Regions from separate parts of the Tepidibacillus sp. LV47 genome, predicted to be linked through region 1. Evidence: riboswitches for the same ligand, from Rfam matches in the RefSeq annotation. Region 1 holds a riboswitch; each other region holds the start of a gene.
What was found. Region 1 has a riboswitch for S-adenosylmethionine ahead of ACMW72_RS04410 (homocysteine synthase). Riboswitches for the same ligand answer to the same signal wherever they lie in the genome.
Positions count from the first base shown of each region.

Region 2: linked by a shared signal. The riboswitch ahead of ACMW72_RS08730 (methionine ABC transporter ATP-binding protein) and the one ahead of ACMW72_RS04410 (homocysteine synthase) in region 1 are both predicted to bind S-adenosylmethionine.
Region 3: linked by a shared signal. The riboswitch ahead of metX (homoserine O-acetyltransferase MetX) and the one ahead of ACMW72_RS04410 (homocysteine synthase) in region 1 are both predicted to bind S-adenosylmethionine.

Region 1 covers NZ_JBLWIF010000002.1:249,795-256,297, forward strand. Annotated here, with positions in the region: gene hpf (ribosome hibernation-promoting factor, HPF/YfiA family) at 1-221, shown strand, start outside; gene ACMW72_RS04400 (hypothetical protein) at 447-698, shown strand; gene secA2 (accessory Sec system translocase SecA2) at 861-3,374, shown strand; SAM riboswitch class I at 3,444-3,559, shown strand; gene ACMW72_RS04410 (homocysteine synthase) at 3,629-4,918, shown strand; one part of gene prfB (peptide chain release factor 2) at 5,137-5,211, shown strand; one part of gene prfB (peptide chain release factor 2) at 5,213-6,253, shown strand; gene ACMW72_RS04420 (transketolase) at 6,279-6,503, shown strand, end outside.
Region 2 covers NZ_JBLWIF010000006.1:139,282-145,784, reverse strand. Annotated here, with positions in the region: gene ACMW72_RS08740 (MetQ/NlpA family ABC transporter substrate-binding protein) at 94-930, opposite strand; gene ACMW72_RS08735 (methionine ABC transporter permease) at 952-1,611, opposite strand; gene ACMW72_RS08730 (methionine ABC transporter ATP-binding protein) at 1,592-2,626, opposite strand; SAM riboswitch class I at 2,739-2,847, opposite strand; gene ACMW72_RS08725 (OsmC family protein) at 3,125-3,580, opposite strand; gene ACMW72_RS08720 (sodium:solute symporter family protein) at 3,622-5,250, opposite strand; gene ACMW72_RS08715 (amino acid ABC transporter ATP-binding protein) at 5,702-6,427, opposite strand.
Region 3 covers NZ_JBLWIF010000002.1:50,254-56,756, reverse strand. Annotated here, with positions in the region: gene ACMW72_RS03445 (homoserine dehydrogenase) at 1-427, opposite strand, end outside; gene metX (homoserine O-acetyltransferase MetX) at 414-1,505, opposite strand; SAM riboswitch class I at 1,569-1,676, opposite strand; SAM riboswitch class I at 1,757-1,864, opposite strand; gene ACMW72_RS03435 (cell wall hydrolase) at 2,030-2,464, shown strand; gene gerQ (spore coat protein GerQ) at 2,480-2,896, shown strand; gene ACMW72_RS03425 (class I SAM-dependent methyltransferase) at 3,175-3,879, shown strand; gene ACMW72_RS03420 (acetate uptake transporter) at 3,922-4,530, opposite strand; gene ACMW72_RS03415 (carbon-nitrogen hydrolase family protein) at 4,728-5,585, opposite strand; gene ACMW72_RS03410 (aldo/keto reductase) at 5,622-6,452, opposite strand; gene ACMW72_RS03405 (glutamine--tRNA ligase/YqeY domain fusion protein) at 6,478-6,503, opposite strand, start outside.

The DNA of each region.
Region 1 (6,503 bases):
AGGATCCTGTTGGTACAAAGGCTGATGAAGAGGAAGAAGAATTCCAAATCGTCAAGATCAAACGTTTTAATCTTAAACCAATGGATGTAGAAGAAGCCATTTTACAAATGAATATGTTGGGCCATTCCTTCTTCGTATTTTCCAATGCGGAAACCGAAGAAACCAATATTGTATATAAACGTAAAGATGGCCGTTATGGTTTAATTGAGCCAGAATTTTAATGGTAATCTGTCCAGTTTATTTTGACATATAGTGTCGGTTGGAAAACGCTCGCGAAAGTCGCGGCTTATAGAAACATACAAGCCTAGCTTATTAGGTTTGTATATTCCATAAGCAGCGACTTTTGGGAGTGTATTTTTTTTGTTTGTGCATATAAAGTATAACATAGATTGGACCTGCACCACTAGGCTTTTGCCTACATAGGATATGTCAGGAGGTGAAGAAAAATGGCATTTCTAAAATTTCTCCTTTATGTTGTCATTTTTTTCGCCATTTCAACGATAACGCAAATGGTTTATAGTGGATTGAAAAAGTCTTATTCTTTTGAGTCAGATTGGATCGCTCCTCTGTTCAGCGTGATTACAATTATGTTCTGGATGATCATCCCCTCCCATTGGTTCGTTCTCCTCCTGTTTGCGATAACATTAGGTATTACTGCCCAAGATAAAGGGAAAAACACAAAGGGGAAATTATTCTAATCTATTGCTGCCAAGCTGGCAGTTTTTTTTTTGGAACGAAATCGGCGTCAAAAACGTTATATAAATAATGGAATGAAAAGGATCAATAAAGATTTTTTGCTCCTATAATGAAAGAGTGATAAAATAAAAACTAAAACTTTTCCTGTGAGAGGAGTTGGACTTGTGTTCGGATTACTAAAAAAAGTCATCGGTGACATGAATGAACGGGAAATTAAACGTTTAAATAAAACCGTTGAAAAAATCAATCAACTTGAAGAACAAATAGGTTCCCTTTCTGATGAACAACTACATGGGAAAACATTAGAATTCAAAGAACGGTTACAAAAAGGAGAAACCCTTGACGATCTTTTGCCTGAAGCCTTTGCCGTTGTGCGTGAAGCTTCTAAGCGGGTCTTGGGAATGCGTCATTTTGATGTTCAGTTAATTGGGGGTATTGTGCTTCATGAAGGCCGTATTGCCGAGATGAAAACAGGGGAAGGGAAAACCCTTGTTGCTACCTTGCCCGCATATTTAAATGCTTTAACAGGCCAAGGGGTCCATGTTGTAACTGTTAACGATTATTTGGCACAACGGGACAGAACTACCATGGGGAAAATTTATGAATTCCTCGGTTTGACCGTTGGTTTGAATATCCATGGAATTTCGCCAGAAGAAAAACAAGCAGCTTATCAAGCAGATATCACCTACGGAACCAATAATGAGTTTGGTTTTGACTATTTACGGGATAATATGGTGTTATACAAAGAACAAATGGTTCAACGTTCTCTAAATTATGCCATCATTGACGAGGTGGATAGTATCCTCATCGATGAGGCAAGGACCCCTTTAATTATTTCTGGGACAGCTGAAAAATCCACCGATTTATACTATGCTGCTGATCGCTTTGTCAGACGTTTGGTTGCTAATGAAGATTATGCTATCGATGAAAAAGCAAATACAGTTACTTTAACCGAATCTGGTGTTGATAAAGCAGAAAAAGCCTTTGGGGTGGATAACCTTTATGATACCAATCATATGACCTTGAATCATCATATTAACCAAGCCCTAAAAGCCCATGTTTTGATGAAACGAGACCGCGACTATGTAGTAAAAGATGGAGAAGTTATTATTGTTGATGAATTCACTGGCCGCTTAATGTATGGTCGCCGTTATAGCGATGGTTTGCATCAAAGTATTGAAGCCAAAGAAGGTCTAAGGGTACAAAACGAAAGCATGACTTTAGCAACCATTACCTTGCAAAACTATTTCCGCATGTACAAAAAATTAGCAGGGATGACGGGTACAGCAAAAACAGAGGAAGAAGAATTTAAACGAATTTATGGTTTAGACGTTGTGGTGATTCCAACCAATAAACCGATGATTCGTGTTGATTTGCCTGATGTGGTATATAAAACGGAACGGGCCAAATTTAAAGCGGTCGTCGATGAAATTGTTCGTCGCCATGAGAAAAAACAACCTGTATTAGTAGGTACCATTTCCATTGAAAAATCGGAACTTTTATCCGAAATGTTGAAACGAAAAGGCATTCCCCATAATGTATTAAATGCCAAGTATCATGAGAAAGAAGCGGAAATTATCGCAAAAGCAGGCCAAGCTAGTGCGGTCACCATTGCTACCAATATGGCAGGTCGCGGTACCGATATTGTTCTTGGCGAAGGAGTTGCTGAATTAGGGGGACTTCACATTATCGGTACAGAACGGCATGAGAGTAGAAGAATTGACAACCAATTAAGAGGACGTGCTGGACGTCAAGGGGATCCTGGCTCCAGTCAATTTTTCATCTCCCTAGAAGATGATTTAATGAGAAGATTTGGTTCTGAACACATTATGAGTATGATGGATCGTTTAGGGATGGATGAGGATCAACCGATTGAAAGCAAGATGGTGACAAGGGCGATTGAATCGGCACAGAAGAAAGTGGAAGGCCATAATTTTGATATTCGCCGTGTCGTTTTGCAATATGACGATGTGATGAACCAGCAACGGGAAGTGATTTATAGTCAACGTCGCCAAGTATTAGAAAGTGACAACTTACGCGATGTCATTATCAACATGATTATGAATTTTGCAAAGCGTCTTATTGATATTCATTGTCCTGCTGAGCAAATTCAGGAAGAATGGGATTTAAAAGCATTGTTAGATCATATGCAAGCCACTTTCTTAGATGAAGGGGTAATAACGGAAAAAGATATTTGGGGCAAAGAACCAGAAGAGATTTTGGAGGTGATTCGCAAAGCGGTAGAGAGACAATATGATCGGAGAGAAGAAGAACTTGGCGAGAATATGCGCGAATTTGAAAAAGTGATTCTCCTTCGCGCTGTTGATAGCAAGTGGATGGACCATATTGATGCGATGGATCAATTGCGTCAGGGGATTCATCTTCGCGCTTATGGGCAAACGGATCCTTTACGAGAATATCAGATGGAAGGATATGAAATGTTTCAGGCGATGATCCAAGCGATCGAAGAAGAAGTGGCTACCTATATTATGAAGGCGCAAATCCAAAATAATCTTCAGCGTAAAGCAGTTGCTGTGGGGCATGCCGTAAATAATACCAATCCAGAGTCCAATTCGAAGAAAAAACCCGTTCGGGTTGGACAGAAAATCGGCCGGAATGATCCATGCCCATGTGGCAGTGGCAAAAAATATAAACATTGTCATGGAGCAGCACATTAATTTATTGACAAGATGTCAGGGTTAAAATATAATGAATTCAATTCCTTTACAATTTCATATTGGTTATGCCTCTTATCCAGAGTGGCGGAGGGACTGGCCCAGTGAAGCCCGGCAACCGACACGCAGTCTAACTGTGTTGGCAGGTGCTAATTCCAGCAGAATCTTGTGATTCTGAAAGATGAGAGGGAAAGGTCATTTGCTCCTTCTCATCGAGAAGGAGTTTTTTATTTTAATAGAAAGAGAGGAGAAACAAGATGAGTCAGGAAAAAAGTTATGAATTTGAAACGATTGCTTTACATGGAGGTCAGCAACCTGATCCAGTAACAGGTTCAAGGGCAGTACCTATCTATCAAACTACTTCTTATGTATTTAAAGACACTGATCATGCCGCGAACTTATTTGCTTTAAAAGAATCAGGTAATATTTATACCCGAATTATGAACCCAACTCAAGATGTATTTGAAAATCGCGTGGCCCAATTAGAAGGCGGAGTTGGAGCCTTGGCTCTTGCTTCTGGATCTGCAGCTATTACCTATGCGATTCTTAACATTGCTGGTGCTGGAGATGAAATCGTATCCTCAAGCAGTTTGTATGGTGGTACATATAATCTTTTCTCTACCACACTCCCTAAATTGGGAATCAAGGTTAAATTTGTTAATCAAAATGACCCAGAGAATTTTCGCCAAGCCATAACCGAAAAAACAAAAGCGATATATGCTGAAAGTATCGGTAATCCAAAAATTGATGTGCTAGATATCGAGACTGTTGCCAACATTGCCCATGAAGCAGGAATTCCTCTGATCGTGGATAATACTTTTGCTACCCCTTATCTTCTTCGTCCTTTTGATCATGGAGCCGATATCGTTGTTCATTCTGCGACCAAATTTATTGGTGGACACGGAACCGCCATTGGTGGAGTGATTGTCGACGGAGGAAAATTTAACTGGAATAATGGCAAATTTCCAGGTTTAACTGAACCAGATCCAAGCTATCATGGGGTGGTATATACAAGAGACTTTGGTTCATTAGCATATATTATCAAAGCAAGGGTTCAGTTATTAAGGGATATGGGAGCAGCGATTTCGCCTTTTAATGCTTTTTTACTCCTTCAAGGATTAGAAACACTACATTTACGAATGGAACGACATAGTGCAAATGCTTTGCAAGTGGCGCAATTTTTAGAAAACCATGATTTCGTTACTTGGGTGAATTATCCTGGACTTCCTTCAAATCCATATTATGATTTAGCGCAAAAATACCTGCCCAAAGGTCAAGGGGCAATCCTCACCTTTGGCATTAAAGGTGGAGTCGAGGAAGGAAAGAAATTTATTAACAACTTAAAACTATTCTCCCATTTAGCCAATGTCGGCGATGCCAAATCATTAGTGATTCATCCGGCAAGTACAACCCATCAACAATTATCTCTTGAAGAGCAACTTAGTGCCGGTGTTACTCCTGAAATGATTCGTTTATCCATCGGAATTGAAAATGTGAATGATCTAATTGCCGATCTCGATCAAGCCCTGCAAGCTAGCCAAAGATAGAAATAATAATGGCTTGTATGTTCTCAGGTTATAGAACATACAAGTCAGTGATATGAAAATGTAGGTTTGTATATTCCATAAGCAGCGACTTTTGGGAAGCACTTTCTCACCTAAGCGCGTTGGAATATGCAAACCTATTTTATATAACTTGTAATCCTTGGAGTGATGGGTAAACTATGGTATGATGAAATTTGAGATTTGTTCAAAGAGGTGAATCTATGTTATCAGAAAGCGAATTAAAGCATGAACTAGAAAAAATGGCCAAACGTCTGGCTGAAATTAGGGGGTCTCTTTGACGTCGATAGTAAAAAGAAAAAAATCTCAGAGTTAGAACAGATCATGGCCCAACCTAATTTCTGGGATGATAATGAAGCGGCACAAAAAGTGATTAGTGAAATCAATGCATTAAAAGAATTAACAGAGCAAATGAATAACCTTGAACAACAATATGAAGATCTGCAAGTGATGTTCGAATTAGCCCTAGAGGAACAAGATGAAACGATGCTTGCGGACATAGAGAAAAGTATTAAGTCATTAAGCAAACGGTTTTCGGAATTTGAACTTCAGCTATTACTTAATGAACCATATGACAAAAATAATGCCATTTTAGAAATTCACCCTGGTGCAGGGGGAACGGAATCACAGGATTGGGCCTCGATGTTACTGCGAATGTATACAAGGTGGGCTGAAGATCATGGCTATAAGGTAGAAACCTTAGACTATTTGGCTGGTGAAGAAGCAGGGGTGAAAAGTGTAACCCTTTTGATTAAAGGTCGTAATGCTTATGGTTATTTAAAAGCGGAAAAAGGAGTTCATCGTCTGGTTCGCATTTCTCCTTTTGATGCATCAGGAAGGCGTCATACTTCTTTTAGTTCTGTTAATGTTCTGCCTGAGATTGAGGAGGATATCGATATTGAGATTCGCCCCGAGGATTTAAAAATCGATACTTATCGTTCCAGTGGTGCTGGTGGCCAACATGTCAATACTACCGATTCAGCGGTTCGGATCACTCACCTTCCTACGAATATTGTGGTCACTTGTCAATCAGAACGTTCTCAGATTAAGAATAGGGAAAAAGCGATGAAGATTCTAAAAGCGAGATTGTATGAAAAACAACGGGAAGAACAAGAAAAAGAATTAGCCGCATTACGTGGGGAACAAAAGGAAATCGGCTGGGGAAGCCAAATCCGTTCTTATGTCTTTCATCCTTATTCTCTAGTGAAAGACCATCGAACCAATGTTGAGGTAGGAAATGTGAATGCCGTTATGGATGGAGAGATCGATATTTTTATCGATGCCTACTTAAAAAATAAAATCGCCAATCAAAATCACTAAATCACATTTTGATGGAGGGAAGAATATGCCTTTAGATGAACAAACACATGTTTCATTAAAGAAAATTGCGAACACCATTCGGCAAGATATTGTCAAAATGGTAGCTGAAGCCAAGTCCGGTCACCCGGGTGGTTCTTTATCTGCCGCAGACATTGTTACCTATTTATACTTTCATGAGATGAAGATTGATCCTCAGAATCCTCAAGACCCAGATCGTGACCGCTTTGTTTTAAGTAAAGGTCATGCGAGT
Region 2 (6,503 bases), on a different contig from region 1:
CTTATTAGAGTTAAGTGAGCTATCTTATACTTTCTTAATACAAAAAAAAAAACGGGGCTGGCTTAAGGATCAACCCCGTTTTACTGAAGATTTTTAGAAAGCTGGAACGACAGCACCATTATATTTCTCTTCAATAAATTTTCTTACTTCTTCAGAATTTAATGCCTTTACTAATTTCTGAATCGCTTCTTTATTTTCATCCCCTTTGCGAACAACCAACACGTTGGCATAAGGAGAATCTTTATCTTCAATGAATAAGGAATCTTTCACTGGATTTAATTTTGCTTGTAGAGCATAGTTGGTATTGATGACAGAAAGGGTTACATCTTCTAAAGATCTTGGAAGCATCGCTGCATCTAAAGGTACAATTTCTAAATTCTTTGGATTGTCGACAATATCAGATTTTGTTCCTTTAATCCCAACGCCATCTTTAAGCTTAATTAATCCTGCTTTTTCAAGAAGCACTAGAGCTCTTCCCATATTAGAAGGATCATTCGGAATAGAGACCTTCGCTCCATTTTGTACTTCATTTAAATTTTTCACTTTTTTCGAGTAAATACCCATTGGTTCAACATGGACTTTTGCGATATCTACTAAATTGGTGATGTTACGTTCTTTTGTGAACGTTTCTAAGTAAGGAACATGTTGGAAATAGTTCGCATCCAGTTTTCCTTCAGATAATTGGATGTTCGGTTGAACATAATCTTGGAATACTTTGATATCTAATTTCACGCCTTCTTTTTCTAATGTTGGTTTAATTTTTTCAAGAATTTCGGCATGGGGTACAGCAGTAGCCCCAACAACTAAGGTAATTGCTTCGTTTTTTCCTTGATCAGCATTTGCTCCTTGATTCTCTTGCTTGGCATTGCCACAAGCCACCAAGCTTACACTTAAAATCGCAATGAGAAGAACAATTAATAATTTTTTCATTTTATAATTCCTCCTTAACGTTTATTTTTTATCTATTCTCCTAGAGATCGTATCTCCAAGAGTTTGAACCAATTGGACAAGAAGTAGAATGATAGCGGTCGTAACTAACATCACGGGTGTATTATATAGCTGATAACCATAGATAATCGCCATATTCCCTAAACCGCCTCCACCAAGAACACCAGCCATTGCCGAATAACCGATTAAAGCAACTAAGGTAACGGTGATTCCTGAAATGATCGAAGGCATAGCTTCAGGAAGATAAACTTTAAAAATGATTTGGCGAATATTCGCTCCCATCGATAGGGCCGCCTCAATCACTCCCTTGTTCACTTCCCTTAACGAAGTTTCCACAAGGCGGGCAAAGAAAGGTGCAGCTCCCACGATTAGCGGTACCGTTGCAGCAGTGGAACCGATTGGCGTTCCTACAATTGTGCGAGTAAAAGGAATTAATAAAACCATTAAGATGATAAAAGGAATAGAACGAAAGACATTGACAATCACAGATAATATGAGATTAACGACACGGTTTTCCAATAGTTGTCCTTTGTCCGTAAGAACTAAAAAGATTCCTAAAGGAATTCCAAGGATTACGGTAAACAAACCTGATAAACCCACCATATATATTGTCTCTAATGTTGCTTGCAATACCTCTGTCCACTCATTGGGTTCCAGCCACATTTTCGATCACCTCCACTTCTACACCACAGTTTTTAAGAAATTCAATGGATGCGTTTAATTGATCTTCTGTGGTTTTCAATTGGATATATAACGAACCATAAGACGAACCTTGAACATATTGAATATTTCCTTCTAAGATATTGGGTTCAACATCGAGTGTTTTTACCCAACGGCTAATAATAGGTTGATTGGCATTTTCGCCAACAAACGTACATTTTAAAATATAACTTCCTTTTTCATGGGGTATGTGACGAATCGTTTCTTCGGTATCTTGATGTTCGGTAACTTGTTTAACAAATTCTTTGGTAATTTTTTGTTTTGGATGAGTAAATACTTCTAATACAGGTCCTTCTTCAACAATCTCTCCTTGATCAAGAACAGCTACTTTATGGCAAATCTTTTGGATGACATGCATTTCATGGGTAATTAAGATAATAGTAATTCCTAATTTCCGATTAATCTCTTGAAGCAGGTCAAGAATCGAGTCTGTCGTCTTCGGATCAAGGGCAGAGGTGGCCTCGTCACTTAATAACACCTTCGGCCGGTTAGCTAAGGCCCTTGCGATTCCCACTCTTTGTTTTTGTCCTCCACTTAATTCTGATGGATAAGCATTCGCTCTTTCTGTTAAACCCACGAGATCAATCAATTCCTTCACTCGTTGATCGATTTCCTCTTTAGGCACACCAGCAATTTCTAAAGGAAAGGCAATATTCTCCCAGACGGTTCGTGACCATAATAAATTAAAGTGTTGGAAGATCATTCCGATTTCCTGTCTAGCTTTACGCAGTTCCTTCTGGCTTAATTGGTTCATTTGACGGCCATCAACCCAAATTTCGCCTTCCGTTGGTTTTTCCAACATATTGATTAAACGGATCAAGGTGCTCTTTCCTGCACCAGAGTACCCGATGATTCCATAGATTTCACCTTTTTGGATTTCTAAATTAATTTCTTTTAATGCGATGACTTCTTTATGATTACTGTTGTATACTTTTTTCACTTTATGAAGTCGAATCATTTTACTCACCACTTTCTATCGTTACAACATCTATTGTTGTTTCCTTACATCCGTAAAATAGAAAATCCTTTCTGAAAAACTCAGAAAGGATTGACAACATACGTAAGTCCTTTCCTTATCTTTCAGAACATAAAGTCCTGCAGGAATTGGCACCTTCCCATAATGTTATGGTAGGTTGCCGGGTTTCATTGGGCCCGTCCCTCCACCTCTCTGGATAAGGATATAACATTTATTCACTTTATCACATCAATGTTTCATAATGATCGAAATAAATAGTAACATCTCATAAAGAAACTGTCAACAAGAATTTTTATACATATTAGATAATATATTTTACAAAACAAGTGACAAAATCACTGGCGTTTTAATATGACATTTTCACTGTCGCTTGACACATCCGGCGGCTGGGTTGGCTTCGAATTTGACAGAATGTTATGTATAAAAGCACTTGCTTTTCTCAACAACACTTTTGAGAGAAGACAAGTGCTTGCAGCGATTCTAGAGGGTTGTTTTGTTTTCCGGCTCATACGGGTACACAGTACCATTGATCTCAAAGGAATAAGTGACCGTCGCTACCTTATTTATCATGTTGGCCGCTGAGCAGTAGACCTGTTCAGCCATTTGTATCGCCTTATTAACCTTTTTAGGAGAAATGTTTTCCCCGGAAAGCCGGTATACCACATGGATATCACTAAATACTTTGGGATGTTCGTCTACTCTATTTCCATTAACTTCGATGTCAAAACGGTCGTACTTTACTCTCATTTTGTTAAGAATATGGCCAACCTCTATGCCTGTGCAGCCGCCAAGAGACATTAACATTAGCTCCATGGGTCTTACACCTTGGTTTTGTCCACCATAAATAGCTGCAGCATCCATCGGAATCCTGTGTCCGTTATCATCCGTGCCGACAAATTTCATATTTCCTTCCCAGGTAATGTTGACTTTTGACATGTATGATCTCTCCTTTTATTTTGCACTGTTTCTCTCTAAGTTTAAGCATCCAGGCTTAAGGCTTGTTCTATACTCTGTTCTTCTAGCTTTGTTGTTATGGCGATGGTCATCATAAACACCCCTGCGACAATCAGGAAGGATGCCAGCCCCAACAACCCTTTGGTATATAACCATTGAGATCCAAAAATGATGGAAATAACGGACAGGATACCAATAGTAGCTCCAGTCAGGGCCACATTTTTACGAAGTCCCGAAAGCTGGCCACCCACCTTAAACTTTCCGGCCTGATCTATAAGGGTCACGATAATCATGGTCAACATGTTGACAGACATCCCCAAAAATACAGGATGAACATTGTAATAGAATTTGACGGGGTCCCAATTACCCAGCGCATACCAGCTTAATCCGGAGATAAAACCCGTAGCCAGAGCAGCGGTCGCAGCTCGTCTGGTAGCAAGCGGCCAGAAGAGCGCCGCAACAACCGGGGCAAAGGTTGCGCCATTACGCAGGGTCCAGGCAAATACGTTCCACCAGGCAGCTTGTTCGCTGCGCAAAAAGCCCAGAATGATCATGACAACCGTCAGAACAACCAATGACCACTTGGTGTAGGTGACTTTTTGCTTATCGGTTAACGATGGGTTGATGGCTCCGGTTACATCACGTCCCAAACTGGTGGAACCAGAGAACTGGCAGGAAGCCCCCCAACCTAGAGCACAGGCCCAAATCCCCAGGAAGAACAATCCGACAAGGGGTGCTGGTAAAACCGTGGCCAGGTATTTGGGAACCATGACCATACCACGTGTGCCACCGGGTACCACAGCTGCCGCTGCCAACCCGAAAAGAACTCCAAAGAATACGAAAAAGATATTAGCGCCAAAAGCCATTAGCATGCCTTTTCGTCCTTCTTCGGGTGTGCGGCAGGACAACGCCATTTGGAAAGCAGCTTGGGCTAATAAGACGTTAATGATAAAGGTTGCAAACCAGGAGATGATCACCTGCAACCCTACATTCGTCGTATTAAACATGCTCGGGTTGGTGACTGCCAGATGCTTTAATCCCTCAATACCAGGATTGATGAAAAAGGCTACCGAACCAATAATGAACATGACAAAGAACATAATCGTGTTAGCGGTTTGGGTCATTACCACCGACCACATGCCGCCTGCTTGCAGGTAAATGAGCAGTAACAGGGCCACAAAAGCAACTGACGTGGTAATGGGGATATTGGTGAATACACTCACCGCTGAAGCGAAGGATAACGCAGTGGCTACAGACCACATGGGGAAAGTAAACGCCGTAATGGCGCCGGCAACCCCCATAGCCAGACGTCCAAAAGTATCGCCAATCAACCCGCTGACCGTTACCATCATGCGCTTGCGAAATGTTCCAATTAACAACAGGGCAATTATCAGAACATGTAGCATTTCGGCGATCCCATACCATCCGGCAGAAATTCCTTTAAGATAAGATAATTCCATAATTGAGATAAAGGACGATCCGGAAAACAAGCCTGTAATACAAACAAACACCATCCATGGCTTAAAATTGCGCCCACCTACCCAGTAGCTCTCACCACTGGTAACTTTTTTCCGCATAACGTTTCCCAACATAATTAAGATGACTGTGTAAGCAATGGCCAACCCGATAATCCACGCACCATATGTGTTCATCATTTTCCTCCTCATTTAATACTAGCTATTCCGATTTGTTTAATAGGAATATAGACAAATAAATAACGTATTCCGTAAGGAAAGTCAACAAAAAGTAAGCCTTCGTGTTGTACTTCTATGATATTGTCATATTGTAACGCTTCAGTGATCATGTCACAATGTGACAGAAGAGATTTACTTTGAATAATAATGAATTGAAGCGTTACATAGTCATTATGAACCTTATTAATAAAATGATTACTGCAAAGGAGGCTGCTGTTTTACTTTATCAAGGGGTAAGTTGGCCTTCGGCCTATCTCCCCCTTAATTAAAGCGGGCAAAAAGGAAATTTAAGAAGTTTAAGAGTTAATAAATTTTACAAAACAAGTGACAAAATCACTGGCGTTTTAATATGACATTTTCACTGACGCTTGACACAAGAATTTTTATACAAAAATTTCATCAGTAGTCCTCATAAAACTTTTCTCAAAAAAGAGATGGTACGTTCATTTTTTGGATTCGTAAAGATTTCTTCAGGTTTTCCTTGCTCGACAATAACTCCTTGGTCCATAAAAATAACCCGATCAGCCACTTCTCTGGCAAAACCCATTTCGTGCGTGACTACAACCATTGTCATCCCTTCAGTAGCTAATTCCTTCATCACACTTAGTACTTCTCCTACTAATTCCGGGTCAAGTGCAGAAGTTGGTTCATCAAACAACATAATTTTAGGATCCATCGCTAACGCCCTCGCTATCGCTACTCGTTGCATCTGCCCTCCAGATAAATTCCGGGGATAAACATCTGCTTTATCTTCTAATCCTACTTTTTTTAATAAAGTAAGCGCTTTTTCTCTTGCTTTATTTTCAGTATATTTTAATATTTTCATAGGGGCTAACATAATATTTTGTAAAACGGTTTTATGTGGAAACAGATTAAACTGTTGAAACACCATCCCTACCTCTGTTCGAAATTGATTAATATCTATTTTAGGGTCAGTCAGTTCATAACCATTAACAACAACTTTCCCACTTGTAATCTCTTCTAATCGATTAAGGCAACGTAAGAAAGTACTTTTCCCAGACCCTGACGGACCAATAATACATACCACTTCACCTTCTTGAACTTCTAGGTCGATTCCTTTTAACACTTCAAGTTTACCATAATATTTATGCAAATTCTCAACTTGTATTATCACTCAACCCCAATCCTTTCTTGTTGAAGATTCTTAAATCATTTGTAATCATTCTAACAAGAACTTTAGAAACATTCTA
Region 3 (6,503 bases), 200 kb from region 1:
ATGTACGGATAATAGGAATCGCTCCTGCAACACTAGCCTCATATGCGAGTTGAACGCCTGCTTTCTTGGCAAGGTTACTTAATTCTTTTCCATGAAAAGCCATTAACTCTTTATTTGCAGTAATCACATGGCAACCTTTTGTTAAGGCTTGCTCAATATAGGTTTTTGCTGGTTCAATTCCACCGATCATCTCAATGACAAAATCGATTTTTGGGAGTTGAAGAATTTCTTGATAATAGGTCGTCAACGTAACAGAAGGGTCAATAAGGATGTCTCTTTTTTTCCCTTTATTTTTAATAAGAATTGCCACTACTTCAACTTTCTTTCCTAATAAAGCTTGAAGTTGCGCCTGATGGGTTTGAATCGTCCTATATACTCCCTTCCCAACAGTACCTAGACCCAATAATGCGACTTTAATGGATTCCATATATACCCTCCTTCACTAGATGGGACCATTTCTCAAATTCAACCAAAAAACCATCATGGCCAAATTGTGTATCCACCTCATAAAATTTTCCTTTCCCACCTAATTGCTGATAATGTTCAACGAGTTTTGCCAATTCTTTGGGTGGATATAGTAAATCACCTTTAAAGCCAATGGCAACGATCGAAGCTTTCACAACTTCTAATGCTGTTTGCCAATTGCCACGACCTTTTCCAAGATCAAAAAGATCCATCGCTTTTAATAGATACAGATAACTATTGGCATCAAACCTTTTCGCTAATTTTTCCCCTTGATAGCGTAAATAGGATTCCACTTCAAAGGTTGTCTCATAATGATGGATTCCCCAATCTTCTTTTTGCGCCCTTTGAAAACGAGCATTAAATAGTTCAGCGGATCGATAAGTAACCATCCCTACCATACGAGCAATTTTTAATCCATGAATCTGTTCGTTTGAAAGATAATTCCCTTGATTCCATGCTGGATCATGAATGATTGCCAACCTTGCGATCAAGTTATAAGCTATCGCATAATCGCTAAGATAGGGTGTGACTGCAAGGGGAATTAGCGTATCCATAAAATCCGGATAAAGCACTCCCCACTCTAACACCTGCATTCCACCTAATGATCCACCGATAATCGCCTTGACATGGTCAATTTTCAGCTTTTTTAAAGCGAGATATTGAGCGTGAACCATATCACGAACGGAGACAAATGGGAAATTAGCTCGATAAGAATTGCCCGTATCGGGATCTATGGTTAATGGACCTGTTGACCCATCACATCCACCAATCACATTCATCGTGATCACTTGGAATTCTTGCGTATTAATCGCTTTATCTGGCCCAATTAATCCTGACCACCAGCCAGGGTTTTGTTCTGTTCCAACGGCAAATTGATTTCCTGTTAAAGCATGACATACAAGAATAACCGGCGCTTCCTTTGATCCTACCCGTTCATAAGCAATCTGTACATTTTTTAACTTTTTCCCTGATTCTAAAGATAACTCGCCAATTTGAATGACACTTGCTTCATAGGGTGATTGCACCTTTATTCCTACCATCAAAATCCCCCCCTAACTGTAAAAAACCCTCTTCATAAGAAGAGGGTAGTTTTTCTTACACTCTTCTTATCTCTCGGAGAATCGCCTCCGCAGGAATTGGCACCGCGTTTTTTTTAAAAAACCGGTTGCCGGGCTTCATTGGGCCAGTCCCTCCACCTCTCTCGATAAGAAAGAATTACAAATGATTCAATTTTACTTTTGAAATTAAGCGTAAAAAAACCTCTTCATAAGAAGAGGGTGTATTTACGCTCTTCTTATCTCTCGGAGAATCGCCTCCGCAGGAATTGGCACCGCGTTTTTTTTAAAAAACCGGTTGCCGGGCTTCATTGGGCCAGTCCCTCCACCTCTCTCGATAAGAAATCCTGTGTTGTTTTAAATTGTTAATGAAATCATATAATCATTTCCATTCTATGTCAAGATAAAATTGAAATTTCTTCCCTTTTCGAAATTTCCTATGATAATTTTTCACCAATTTTTTTAAACAAAATATATTGTTATAGAGGCCTAATATGCGAGGTGAGTCAATGGCTGTTATTAAAGCAAACATAAACGATTTGAAATTATTAGCTAGATTAATGCGGGCAGAAGCAGAAAGTGAAGGGAAACTTGGGATGTTGCTAGTTGGGAATGTTGGAGTAAACCGGGTACGAGCTAATTGTTTAGATTTCAAAGGGATCCGAACTGTGCCGCAAATGGTCTTTCAATCCCCAGGAGGATTCGAGGCAGTACAAAAATCCTATTTTTATCAAAGAGCACGCACTTTAGAAATCCAATTAGCTCGAAAAGTGGTCAATGGAGAAAAATATCATCCTGCTACTTTTGCCCTATGGTTTTTTAATCCAGGAAGAGAAAGTTGTCCTAGTAGGTGGTATATAGCATGGAATACAGGACGATATAAATCCCATTGTTTTTATGCACCTACTTATTCAGACTGTCCTTCAGTTTATGGAACTTTTTAAAAGGAGTGATTGTTTATGTATCAATACTATCCTTATTTTTATGATCTATTTTCAGCTTATCAATATGATCAAAATTTCCCTCAACCTATAATGGCGATGCAACCAATGTATCCAATGCAACCCATGCTTCCAACTCCCCAAGCCCCTGAACGCAGGATCGAAATTCCAGGGCAATTACCTATAGAGGAATCCTATATTGAAAACATTTTGCGATTAAATCTCGGAAAAATTGCTACCATTTATATGACTTTTGAAAATAATAAAGAATGGAATGCAAAGGTATTCCGCGGAAGACTAGAAGCAGCAGGTAAGGACCATATTATTATTAGTGATCCTGAAACAGGCAAAAGATATCTTTTATTGATGGTTAATCTCGATTATATTACCTTTGATGAAGAACTGAATTATGTTCCTCCAGCGATTCAAAGATAAACACGAAAAAGGCAGGAAGAAAACGTTTATTTCCAGCCTTTTTTAAACGTATATAAGACCCATGACTTGTATGATTCTAACGCACTCCGATACCTCGCGGTTTTCCTTGAATAAACAGTCGGTAGAAAAACTCGCTCGCTCAAGTCGCCCTTATAGAATCATACAAGCCTATTTTTATTGCATTTTCTTTGATTCTTTGATTGATTCTTTGAATATTCCCCCTTATATCTGGAAATATTTTAGATGTTTAAACAAACGATTAATAGGGGTTTAGGAAAATGAAGGAAATTGAAAGAATCAAAGAAGCCTATGCAAAACGAAACCAACTTGCCAGACATAATTGGTATGAACCTTTAAATCCAGTCGTTTATTTAACCCAACAAGAAAAAGAACGAAAACTGATTCAGTTGTTGAAATGGGCAAAACTTGAACCTTTAGCCGATAAAAAGGTTTTAGAAATCGGTTGTGGTTCTGGCAGTAATCTTCTTTTTCTTATTCGCTTAGGTTTCAAACCGGAAAATCTTGTTGCCAATGAACTATTAGAAGAAAGGGCCTTGCATGCTAGAAGAACATTACCGATCGTTACCAAAGTGATGATTGGTGATGCTTCTACCCTTGATTTGGCTGATCATAGTTTTGATATTGTTCTTCAATCAACAGTTTTCACATCCATCCTTGATGAAGAGTTTCAACAAAAATTAGCCACTAATATTTGGAGGCTTGTCAAACCTGGTGGAGGGGTTCTTTGGTATGATTTTGTTTATAATAATCCTAAAAACCCTGATGTAAAAGGAATCCCCTTAAAAAGGATTAAAGAATTATTTCCCGAAGGCCAAATTAAATCTTGGCGTGTAACTTTAGCGCCACCGATTAGTAGGCGAGTGGTTAAAATTCATCCTGCTTTATATCACCTTTTTAATTCGATTCCTTTATTACGTACCCATCGATTATGCTGGATTTCAAAACAAAAAATAGGGGGCTGAACCCTTACTTTTGGGTCAACCCCCTTTTTGTTATTTTACAAATTATTTAAAAATTCCTAATGGCTTACCAGTTGGTAAAAACTGACGACCAAAATGGTGATTTAAAACAGTTGCAGCCGACCCATAAAAAGAAACCATTGAGATCGCAAGTTCTGACCATGCCGCCAGTTTATGAGAAAACTCAGGTAGTATCTGGAACGAGCTTAGTGAAAGACCAATAAATAAAAGATCAATAAGTACAAAAATGATAAATAAAACTTTATTCGTTTCCATTGATCCAATCGTCATATAAATACTAAAAATTAAATAACCAACAAAAGCAAAACCAAGTTGTTTGATATCCACATCTGCTTTTAATTCTTCACCAAAAGCACCCATTTGAATTAACCAAGTAATTCCTACTGCAAACCAAAAAAATGCGTAAGCAGCAAATGCAGTACTTCCAAAGATATTATTCCGTTTCGAATCATTAATACTTGCAAACAATTGAGCAAATGCACCTAAAAATAATGCCCATGGAACCGCATACGAAAACCCTTGTGTTATTCCTAACTTCTGGGATGAAGCCACCAACGTTACAATGGCTAACCCTAATAAACCAATTCCCCCTGGCTCGACCACACTAAACTGTTTTTCTTCATTCCCACTCATTTTAGATTATTCCCCTCCCATTTTCCTATTGCTTTAAACTTTGCACTATCCCTTATCTATGTACAAAGTTATCCATGTTCTAATGGTAACAGAAACATTTTCTAAATTCAACAAAAATAATGAATTTTTCAAATATTGAGTATTTGCATACAAAAAGAGTCTGCATAAGGCAGACCCTTATAAAACACATGATCACCCTACTTCCAATCAGGATACAAGTCTGTCCGTCTGTCTCTCCAAGTCGTGACAGAGCCGTTTTCTCTAACCTTATATAAAAGTTCTAAATCAAGATCAGCCGTTATCACCATGTCATCATTAATTTCCCCTTCTGCTAAAATTCCTCGTGGCGGAAAGGGAATATCATTTGGGGTTATAATTGCTGCTTGACCAAAATTGGCTCTCATAAAGTCAACAGTTGGTAATGATCCTACTGTTCCTGTTAGGACAACATAGACTTGGTTTTCGATCGCCCGAGCATGACTTGTATAGCGAACCCGGTGATAACCATGGCGATCATCGGTACAAGACGGGCTAAAAATAACATCCGCGCCTTTTGCTTTCGCCATTCTCACGATTTCTGGAAACTCGATATCATAACAAGTCAAAATCGCAATTTTCCCTTTCTCTGTATCAAACACTTTCAGTGAATCACCAGGAGTGATTTCCCACTCTTTTACTTCTGTTGGTGTCATATGAAGTTTAGCTTGTTGTTCGATTCTTCCATCAGGATAAAATAAATGGGCGGCATTGTATAGTTTGCCTTCTCTTTCAATCACATGGGTTCCGCCAATGATATACATTTGTTTTTCTTTGGCAAGGTTTTGAAATAAAGCAAGATATTGCTCGGTAAAGTTGGGCAAGTCTTGAATGGATAAAGCATTTCCTTTTCCATCGCCGATTGATAATAATTGCGTGGTGAAGAATTCGGGAAATAAGACAAATTCAGCGCCAAACTCTGCTGCAGTTTTCACATAATGCTCTACTTGCTGTTTAAACTCTTCAAAACTGCCGATAGTATGAAGGTGATACTGCACGGCAGAAACTCTCATCTTCATCCTTAGCTCTCCTTAATTTTTGTGAAGTTCAAATCATTAAAAATTAAAATGATCTGGATCTGGACCGATGCGACGATTTTGATTCAATTTATCGATCGCTAACATATCCTCTACAGCTAATTCAAAGTCAAAAATATCCGCATTTTCTTTAATTCGATCCTCTTTTACCGATTTCGGGATGGTTACAACACCATGCTGCAAATCCCATCTTAACACAATTTGTGATGGTTTTTTGCTGTATTTGTTTGCTAATTCTACGATCGTTGGTTCATTTAAGATTTCGCCTCGCATGAGTGGGCTCCATGCTTCCAATTGAATATTATGGATTTTGCAAAAATGAAGTAATTCTTTTTGCGTAAGTCTTGGATGAAATTCAACTTGATTCACCATGGGGATGATTTCAGCATCTGCCATCACATCTTCAAGGTGATGGATTTGGAAATTGCTTACCCCAATTGCCTTAACATAGCCATCTTTGTATAATTTTTCGAGAGCTTTCCAAGTTTCTTTGTATTTCCCTTTCACAGGCCAATGAATTAAATAAAGATCAACGTATTCTACACCTAACTTCTTTCTGCTCTCTTCAAAGGCTTGCAGTGTAGATTCATATCCTTGGCGGTTGTTCCAAACTTTTGTCGTGATAAAAATCTCTTCTCTTTGTACCCCTGATTCTCTTATCGCTTTTCCAACTCCTACTTCGTTATCATAAAATGCCGCCGTATCGATACTCCGATAACCAACTTTTAATGCCGTCTTTACTGCGTTTTCAACCTCTTCCCCTTCTTTTGCCTTATAGACGCCAAGCCCAAGCCAAGGCATTTTTACCCCATTATGTAACACGGTAGAGTCGATAATACTGTGTGGCATTAGTATCCCTCCTTCATTTTCTTATTTATTTTTGATCCTCTAACTTAAAGG